Regions from separate parts of the Ewingella sp. C233 genome, predicted to be linked through region 3. Evidence: predicted binding sites of a transcription regulator. Region 3 holds the regulator's gene; each other region holds the start of a gene.
The links. The regulator CRP, encoded in region 3, controls carbon source genes, mostly activating them, when cyclic AMP is high. The targets are predictions, from matches to a motif close to ATGTGANNNNNNTCACAT.
Positions count from the first base shown of each region.

Region 1 (2,203 bases), on a different contig from region 3:
TGCATAACACAGCGTTAACTTGCGGATAGAGCTGCCGCGCCAGCGCCAGCATCCCGGCTCCTATGGAGACGGAAGAGACTTTATTCGGCGTGATATGCATGGGTTCGAGATTGCGTTCCTGCATTGCCCGGCTATATCCCTGATAGCGTTTTTTATCGCGGGCATCTGACATTGAGCCGAAATAGACCACGTGCTGTTTACCGCTGGCGAGCAGCGTGACTGCCATGTCATACCCGGCCTGAAAGTTGTCGAACCCGACGGCAATGCGCCCGTGCGTATCATCGAGATCCATCACCTGCGCCACCGGGATCGCAGCGGCATTCAGATATTTATCAGCTTTCAGGGTGTGCACGGAGTCAGTGAGAATCAGGCCCGCCAGCTGATAGGTCAGCAAATTGATGATGTGCTCTTCTTCGCGCTCTTTGCTGTACTCGTAATTGACCACCAGCGTCTGGTAGCCCTGCTGAGACGTAACGGACTCAATACCAGCCAGCAGATCCGAGAAAATCTGATTATTGAACGACGGCACCAGAATACCGATGCGCGGGGTTTTCTGTGGGCGCTCGGCATCTTCCAACGGATACCCCACCTCTTCCATGACTTTGGTGATGCGCTCGCGGGTTTCTGGCGACACCTTTTCAGGAGTACGCAGAAAGCGGCTGACAGTCATTTTTGTCACGTCGGCGAGTAACGCGATATCTTGCAGTGTGACGCGCTGGTTTCTCATCCGCGAGGGTCCTGTGTTAAGAAAAGGTATGCTGAATTAATAAGCCTGATTATGCAGCAAAAATGGCAATAACATGTTAGCAAAATGATAGGGATCACGCTTGTGGTAACAGAGTTTGTTAACACGGAGTAGAGTGATCTGGGTCACAGTTTGCCCGCCGATAAACCGTTTAAGTGTGAAGTAACTTTTATCTGCGGACATTCATCATGACAAATCTCTTCTCGCTCGATAACAAAAAAATTCTGGTCACCGGCTCCACGCGGGGTCTGGGCTTCCTGCTGGCAAAAGGGCTGGCACAGCACGGCGCCGAAATTATTGTTAACGGAACATCACCGGACACGACCGCCCGCGCCGCAGAAGCCCTGCGTGCCGAAGGTTTTATTGTCCATCCGGTATCCTTTGATGTCACCGACAGTCAGGCGGTGAACAAGGCGATTGACCATATCGAGAAGGAGATTGGTGCGATTGATGTGCTGGTTAACAACGCCGGTATTCAGCGCCGTCATAAATTTACCGAGTTCCCGGAAAAAGACTGGGACGACATCATTGCGGTTAATCAGAAATCAGTCTTTCTGGTATCACAGGCGGTGGCCCGCTATATGGTCAAACGTGAGAAGGGCAAAATAATCAACATCGGTTCGATGCAAAGCGAGCTGGGCCGAGACACTATCACCCCCTACGCGGCGTCCAAAGGGGCGGTAAAAATGCTGACCCGCGGCATGTGCGTTGAACTGGCGCGCTATAACATTCAGGTTAACGGCATCGCGCCGGGCTATTTCAAAACCGATATGACGCAGGCGCTGGTGGACAACAAAGAGTTCTCTGACTGGTTGTGCAAACGCACTCCGGCCGCGCGCTGGGGCAATCCGGAAGAGCTGATTGGTGGCGCGGTTTACCTCTCTTCTAAAGCTTCTGATTTCGTCAACGGGCATCTGCTGTTTATCGATGGCGGCATGTTAGCGGCGGTATAAAAATGACTAAAATTGCATTAATCACCGGCGGCGGTAGCGGCATTGGGTTGAGTGCGGCCAAAGCACTGGCGGCAGGGGGATTCACGGTGATTATCACCGGGCGCAATCTGTCGAAACTTGAGCAGGCCGTAGCGCAGTTTCCTGACGGGCAGGCGGTGGCGCGGCAGTTGGATGTCACCAGTCCGCCGTCGGTTGAGGCATTGTTTGCTGAGATTAAAACGACCTTCGGGCGGCTGGACCTGTTGTTTAACAACGCCGGAACCAACGTGAAAGATGTACCGATTGAGCAACTGGCGGTGGAGGACTGGCTGGCAGTGATCAATACCAACCTGACCGGTGTGTTCCTGTGCACCCGTGCGGCTGTCGGTTTGATGAAACAGCAAACCCCAATGGGCGGGCGCATTATTAATAATGGATCGATATCAGCCCAGTCGCCGCGTCCGAACTCAGCGCCTTATACCGCCAGTAAACACGCCATTACCGGCCTGACAAAATCGACGTCGCT
Region 1 covers NZ_JBUZRI010000001.1:2,112,938-2,115,140, reverse strand. The annotation lists gene ACZRKO_RS09620 (LacI family DNA-binding transcriptional regulator) at 1-727, opposite strand, end outside; gene idnO (gluconate 5-dehydrogenase) at 934-1,698, shown strand; gene ACZRKO_RS09610 (SDR family oxidoreductase) at 1,701-2,203, shown strand, end outside.
Region 1: the regulator CRP is predicted to act here: its motif matches at 859-876, upstream of idnO (gluconate 5-dehydrogenase).

Region 2 (2,203 bases), on a different contig from region 3:
ATTTTGGCCTGCGTCAACAGCAAGGCGGAAGGGTTTGAGCAACAGCCTGCGCATTAAAAGCTGAGTAAAAGTGAGAAGTTCACAAGAGAGAGGCTTTAAACTGCCTCTCTCCTTATTTCCTCAAATTTCAAACGTTTCCCGTCAAAATAGCCAGCAGACCAATACCGTTAATCAGCATATGCAAAGTCACAGGCAGTAGCAGCCCATTACTTTTTATCCGCGCGTAAGCCAACAAAACACCGCTCATAAAAAGACTTACGAAAGAGATCGGATCGGTATATTGCCAGTGCACCATCGCGAATAGCCCAGCGCTAATAGCGATGCCAATTTTGGCCACATTACCGCCCCACAACAAAAATGCCTGTAACAGGAAACCCCGAAAAACAATTTCCTCACCAATCGGCGCAATGACCAGCAGAGTCAAAATGCGGGTCATATCAGCTGTGGATGAATAATTTAAAAATCCTGAGACCCAGGCCTCGGGCGGTGCAAAAAATGGTGTAATACAAGTCAGCCCGACAATCGCCAATCCAAAGTGTAAAAACATGCCGCGATCTGGCGAACCGACGTGTACATCCAGGCCAAGTTGTCGGTATCGCAGTAATAAATAGCCCATCAACAAGGTTTCAATCACATGGAATACAAATACATCGTAGCCATTTTCGATCAGTAATTTGGCGGCTGGAAACAAAGCGACGGCAAACGACACCATAAACCATAAGAAAAACAAACCCAGACAAATTAATGAATTACCGAGTTTATCTTGTGAATCATCCATGAAAAATTTCCCATCTATAAGGTGACGAATAATGTGACGAAGATTTTATCTGTATCTGACAAGTTTGTTTCATCAATTTTCTGCGGACATGAAAAAAGGGAAGACAGCGATGTCTTCCCTTTTGCATTCTTAAATCCTGCGAAATGAATTACAGCTGCGGGGCGCGCTGCAAACTGTTCATCCAGCCGGTGACGGGTTGCTGAATCAGACGACGAGCACGGCCGTGGCGGCGCAAAATCAGCCCCTGATCCTGCATCTCGCTGAGGTCGCGACGGATAGTTTCCAGGCTCACTTCCAGCCACTGCGCCAGTTCACTGACCTGTACCACTTCATGCTGGTCCACCAACCGGAGAATGGCTTGATGGCGGTTTCTTTTCATCACGATGCAACTCCCGTTGGCGCTCGACATTTATTTGTGAACCAAGTCACATAACTGGCGGTAATCATACGCAGGTTTTCAGCTTAGTTTTGGGATCGATCTCAATTTTTGGGAAAAAGCTGTCGTTTTTTGCATCGGCAGTTTTTGGTCAGCGCGATTTCTCAGCCACTCTTTACTCTGACATAATAGCGGAATGTTTTTTGCCACACTTCACTGCCGCCAGTCGTGCAGGGCACTACAAGGAATTTAAAGATGGAATTCAATACCGCCGGTTTGATCTCATTGCAGGACGCGCTGGATAAAATGCGCGCCCATACTCCCGCTAAAACAGACAAAGACGTTGAGTCCGTGCCGCTGGCCGCCGCCGCCGGGCGTATCACCGCCGCACCGGTGCGTTCACCCGTGTTTGTGCCGCCGTTTGATAACTCGGCGATGGACGGTTATGCCCTGCGCACCGCCGACCTGCACGACGGCGCTGTGCTGCCGGTAGCAGGTAAAGCCTTCGCCGGTGCGCCTTTCCACGGTGAATGGCCAGCCGGAAGCTGTATCCGCATTATGACCGGCGCACCGGTGCCTGCGGGCGCAGATGCGGTGATCATGCAGGAGCAGACCGAAGTGACAGAAGCGGGCGTGCGGTTAACCGCCGCCGTGCAAAAAGGTCAAAACATCCGCCTCATCGGCGATGACATCAAACAGGGCGACAGCGTGCTGGCACAAGGCGTGCGTCTTGGCGCTGCCGAATTACCCCTGCTGGCTTCGCTCGGCGTGGAGCACGTTGAGGTATTCAAACCGCTGAAGGTGGCGATTTTCTCCACCGGAGACGAACTGCAACCGGTCGGCACGCCGCTACAAGAAGGCCAGATTTATGATACCAACCGTTTTGCCGTGCGCCTGATGCTCGAGCAGATTGGTTGTACGGTGCTGGATTTAGGCATCATCCGCGATGACCAGCAGGCACTGCGTGAAGCCTTTGCACAGGCCAATGCCTTTGCTGATCTGGTGATCTCCAGTGGCGGTGTTTCGGTGGGCGAAGCGGATTACACCAA
Region 2 covers NZ_JBUZRI010000001.1:658,009-660,211, reverse strand. The annotation lists gene tsgA (MFS transporter TsgA) at 1-57, shown strand, start outside; gene ACZRKO_RS03100 (lysostaphin resistance A-like protein) at 128-778, opposite strand; gene ACZRKO_RS03095 (DeoR family transcriptional regulator) at 927-1,157, opposite strand; gene moeA (molybdopterin molybdotransferase MoeA) at 1,410-2,203, shown strand, end outside.
Region 2: the regulator CRP is predicted to act here: its motif matches at 1,192-1,209, upstream of ACZRKO_RS03095 (DeoR family transcriptional regulator).

Region 3 (2,203 bases):
GGCTGAATCTGGTATTGCAGTCGGATTACCTGACCATTGTGGCGCGGGCGATGGGAGCGCCGTTCGGATTAGAGGGCAAATTGCATCTGCTGCCGATCGATAGCCTGCCGCAGGCGGAATACTGCGTACTCTATTCGCAAAAATCGCCGCTAACCTTTGCGGCGCGACGATTTCTGGATTTACTGCGGGCCCATTGTCTGGCTTATCGCTGGTAAAGCCTTATTCCGGTTCCACTACTTCAAAACTGTGCGTTATCGATGCGGCTTTCCCCAGCATCAGAGAAACCGAGCAATATTTTTCAGCAGAAAGCGCCACCGCGCGCTCGACGACTTTGTCGGACAAGTTCTTGCCAGTCACAATAAAGTGCAGGTTGATGTGCGTGAACAGACGCGGCGCTTCTTCACGGCGTTCGGACGTCAGCTTCACTTCGCAGTTCTGCACATCGTTGCGGCCTTTTTGCAAAATAGAGACGACGTCGATAGCGCTGCAACCGCCTGCCGACATCAGCAACATTTCCATCGGACTTGGGGCTTTATCGCCCGCATTGCCGTCCATCAAAATCTGGTGACCTGACGCAGATTCACCCAAAAACGTCAGTCCTTCAACCCATTTTACCCGTGCCTGCATGTGCCTTACTCCTGGTATAAATATTCAGCCAAATTTATCTCAGACTACCCTTTTAGGCAAAAACCGGCAACGTAACCCGATCCCCATCATGCTGAAGCGAGACAACAGAAGACACCCGCGCAAACCTGTGCTACAAACGAAGCCGATACACACTTTTCAGTAAATTGCGGTGATGGGTTTGTGGTTTTCACATGAAACCACGGTGCTAACAACAATAATAACGCTGTTTCACTCCGACTCCCGCTTGCAGCATTACTGGACAGTTCTTATGCTAAAAGGGCGCGTACTTTTTAAGACGCCGTACAGGGAACTCTGAGCCCTGTGATTTTGGGCAGCGATAACAACAGAGGATAATAGCTAATGGTTCTCGGCAAGCCACAAACAGACCCTACTCTCGAATGGTTCCTGTCTCACTGTCATATACATAAGTATCCTTCCAAAAGTACGCTGATTCACCAAGGTGAAAAAGCCGAAACGCTTTACTACATCGTGAAAGGGTCGGTTGCCGTCCTGATTAAAGATGAAGAAGGCAAAGAGATGATACTTTCCTACCTGAACCAAGGTGACTTCATCGGCGAGCTGGGACTCTTCGAAGAAGGGCAGGAACGTAGTGCATGGGTTCGTGCTAAATCTGCCTGTGAAGTGGCTGAAATTTCTTATAAAAAATTCCGCCAGTTGATTCAGGTTAATCCGGACATTCTGATGCGCCTTTCCGCTCAGATGGCGACACGCTTGCAAGTGACTTCAGAGAAAGTGGGTAACCTCGCCTTCCTCGACGTGACGGGCCGTATCGCGCAAACCTTGCTGAATCTGGCAAAACAACCGGATGCGATGACCCATCCGGATGGTATGCAGATCAAAATCACCCGTCAGGAAATTGGTCAAATCGTCGGTTGTTCACGCGAGACGGTGGGTCGCATTCTCAAAATGCTGGAAGATCAGAGCCTGATCTCCGCACACGGTAAAACGATTGTCGTTTACGGCACCCGTTAATTCCCTGAAAAACGGCGCGGCAGGCAACTGTCGCGCCGTTTTTATTGGGAAATAGGGATACAACACAGTGATAGCGCGGCTGAAGAAGCAACGCATGACGTTATGGCGTCGTTTTTTTTACCATCCCGAAGTCAACTATGCCCTGCGCCAGACGCTGGTGCTGTCTATTCCTGTGGCGATTGGCTGGATGCTCGGTCAGTTGCAAATGGGACTCTTATTTTCTCTGGTCCCCGCCTGCTGCAATATCTCCGGCCTTGATACCCCGCATAAGCGCTTTTTCAAACGCCTGATCGTGGGGGGCTCTCTCTTTGCTTTCAGCAGCCTGATGCTGCAACTGATGCTGGTGAACTGGCACGTTCCGCTCCCGCTTATCATGCTGTCGTTCGCGCTGGTGCTTGGCGTGACGGGTGAAATCAGCCCGCTGCACGCCCGTTTGCTGCCCGGTGCACTGGTCGCCACCATCTTCACACTCAGCATGGCAGGCGTGGTGCCTGTCTGGCATGCGCCCCTGTTGTATATCGTCGGTACCGCCTGGTACGGGCTGTTTAACTGGGCGTGGTTCCGGCTGTCAGAAGAGCAGCCG
Region 3 covers NZ_JBUZRI010000004.1:22,757-24,959, forward strand. The annotation lists gene ACZRKO_RS17730 (LysR substrate-binding domain-containing protein) at 1-215, shown strand, start outside; gene ACZRKO_RS17735 (OsmC family protein) at 220-627, opposite strand; gene crp (cAMP-activated global transcriptional regulator CRP) at 988-1,620, shown strand; gene ACZRKO_RS17745 (YccS/YhfK family putative transporter) at 1,715-2,203, shown strand, end outside.

Region 4 (2,203 bases), 240 kb from region 3:
AACCAAATCTTCCTGCGGGAATTCGGCGGAAAGCAGCGGCATCGGATCTACGGTTTTATTCGCCAGCCATTCGACGGCGGTGTTGAATTCTTTGGTAAAGCGGAAGCTGCCGACCCAGTTAATCTCTTTGGCAATCAGCATCATCAGCGGAAAATCATTGACCGCACCGCCCATGCCTACCTGTACCAGCGTGCCGCGGGCGCGGGTCACTTCCAGACAGCGGCGGATGGAGGACGGGTGACCTGACGCATCGAAAGAGACATTGAAATAGCCTTTTTCAGCCTGATATGCAGTGAAGTCGCCATTTGCGGCATCGAGCGCTTGGGTCGCGCCGACGGCCAGTGCCAGCGTGCGGCAGCGTTCACTGGGGTCAGTGACGATAACTTCTGCCGCGCCTTTGGCAATCGCTGCCAACACAATCAGGCAGCCAATCGGGCCGACGCCGGAAACGAAGACCGTTTTCCCGCTGATATCACCAGCCTGATTGACGGCATGAATGGCGACGGCCAGCGGTTCAGCGAACACCATCAGGCGGTCACTGACCTGATTGTCGTAAGGAATACACTGGTCGCTGCCGACAATTTTGTACTGCGTGAAGGCGCCGTTAATATGAGGGAAATACATGGCGCTGCCAAAGAATTTCATGGTAGTGCACTGGTTTTCATCGCCGGAAAGGCAGTATTTACAGGCTTTACACGGCTTGCTGGGGTTGAGTGCGACTTTTTGGCCAGGTTTCAGCCGGTCAGTGTCTGATTTTTCCACCACACCGACCACTTCGTGGCCGAGCACCATCGCTTCGCGTACCTTGAAGTCGCCGACCTGACCGTGCTCATAATAGTGCAGATCGGAGCCGCAGATACCGCCACGGGTCACTCTGACCAGCGTTCCCTGGCCCTGGTAGTCGATCTGCTGATCGACCACGGAGACATCTTTTTTACCGGTGACGACGCAGGATTGGGTGTCAATATTCATCTTTTTTCGCTCTTTATTGGGCGCCGCTACAGCAGCGTTGACGGCAGGATAGGGACCAGTAAAGAGCGTTTAGCCGGGCAGAAATGTGACCGGTATCACTTTAAACCGTGTTACGAAAAGCTGTTACCCAGAACATGAACGGCCTCAACATTTACACCGCTTTTTTGCGCGAATAACCGAGAATAAAATGCGTGATCACTCCCCCCGCCAGACCCCAGAAGGCGGAACCCACCCCGAGCAGCGAAAGCCCGGACGCGGTGATCAGGAACGTAACAATGGCCGCATCGCGCTGACTGTCTTCAGCCAGTGCCCGGTGCAAGCTGCCTGAGAGGGTCCCGAGCAGCGCCAGCCCCGCGATGGTGTGGATCAGCGGCGTGGGCAGCGCGGTAAACAGCATGCCTATCGAGCCGCCAAACAGACCAGCCAGCAGATAGAATCCGCCCGCCGCCACCGCCGCCATATAACGCTTTTTCGGGTCAGGATGCACCTCTTCACCCATGCAGATTGCGGCGGTAATGGCAGCGATACAGACGGTAAAACCGCCGAACGGCGCTAAGATCAGAGCAACCAGCGCGGTCCAGGAAATCAGTGGGGAAACCGGCAGGTTATAGCCGTGGGCTTTCAGGGTGGCGATGCCCGGCGCGTTCTGTGACGCCATCGTGACCACAAAAAACGGAATACCGATGCCGAGCAGGGCAGCCAGTGAGAAGTGCGGCATCACAAATTCCGGTGTGGCAAAAGTCAGTGCCCGGCCCTGCAATGCGATATTGCCCTGCCATGCGGCAACAATCAGCCCGGCGGCCAGCGTCAGGACGATCGTGTAGCGGGGCAGCAGGCGGCGGGCCAGCAGATAGACCAGACACATTGCGCCCGCCAGCGGGAAATTGCTTTGCAACGAAGTAAAGGCGTCCATCCCGAAGCGCAGCAGGATGCCGCCGAGCATCGCCGCCGACAGCGCCTGCGGAATAGAGTGCATCAGCCGGGCAAACAGGCCGGTGACGCCGCACAGCAAAATTAATCCAGTGGCGAAAATAAACACCCCGATAGCGTCGTTAATCGACGTGCCGGGCAGGCTGGTGACTAACAGCGCTGCGCCCGGCGTGGACCAAGCCGTGACGACCGGCGTGCGGTACCAGAGCGACAGCCCGATGGACGTCACGCCCATGCCGAGGCCGAGCATCGTCAGCCACCCGCCGATTTGCACCACACTCGCCCCTGCGGCTTCGGCAGC
Region 4 covers NZ_JBUZRI010000004.1:263,611-265,813, reverse strand. The annotation lists gene idnD (L-idonate 5-dehydrogenase) at 1-972, opposite strand, end outside; gene ACZRKO_RS18740 (benzoate/H(+) symporter BenE family transporter) at 1,124-2,203, opposite strand, start outside.
Region 4: the regulator CRP is predicted to act here: its motif matches at 1,056-1,073, upstream of idnD (L-idonate 5-dehydrogenase).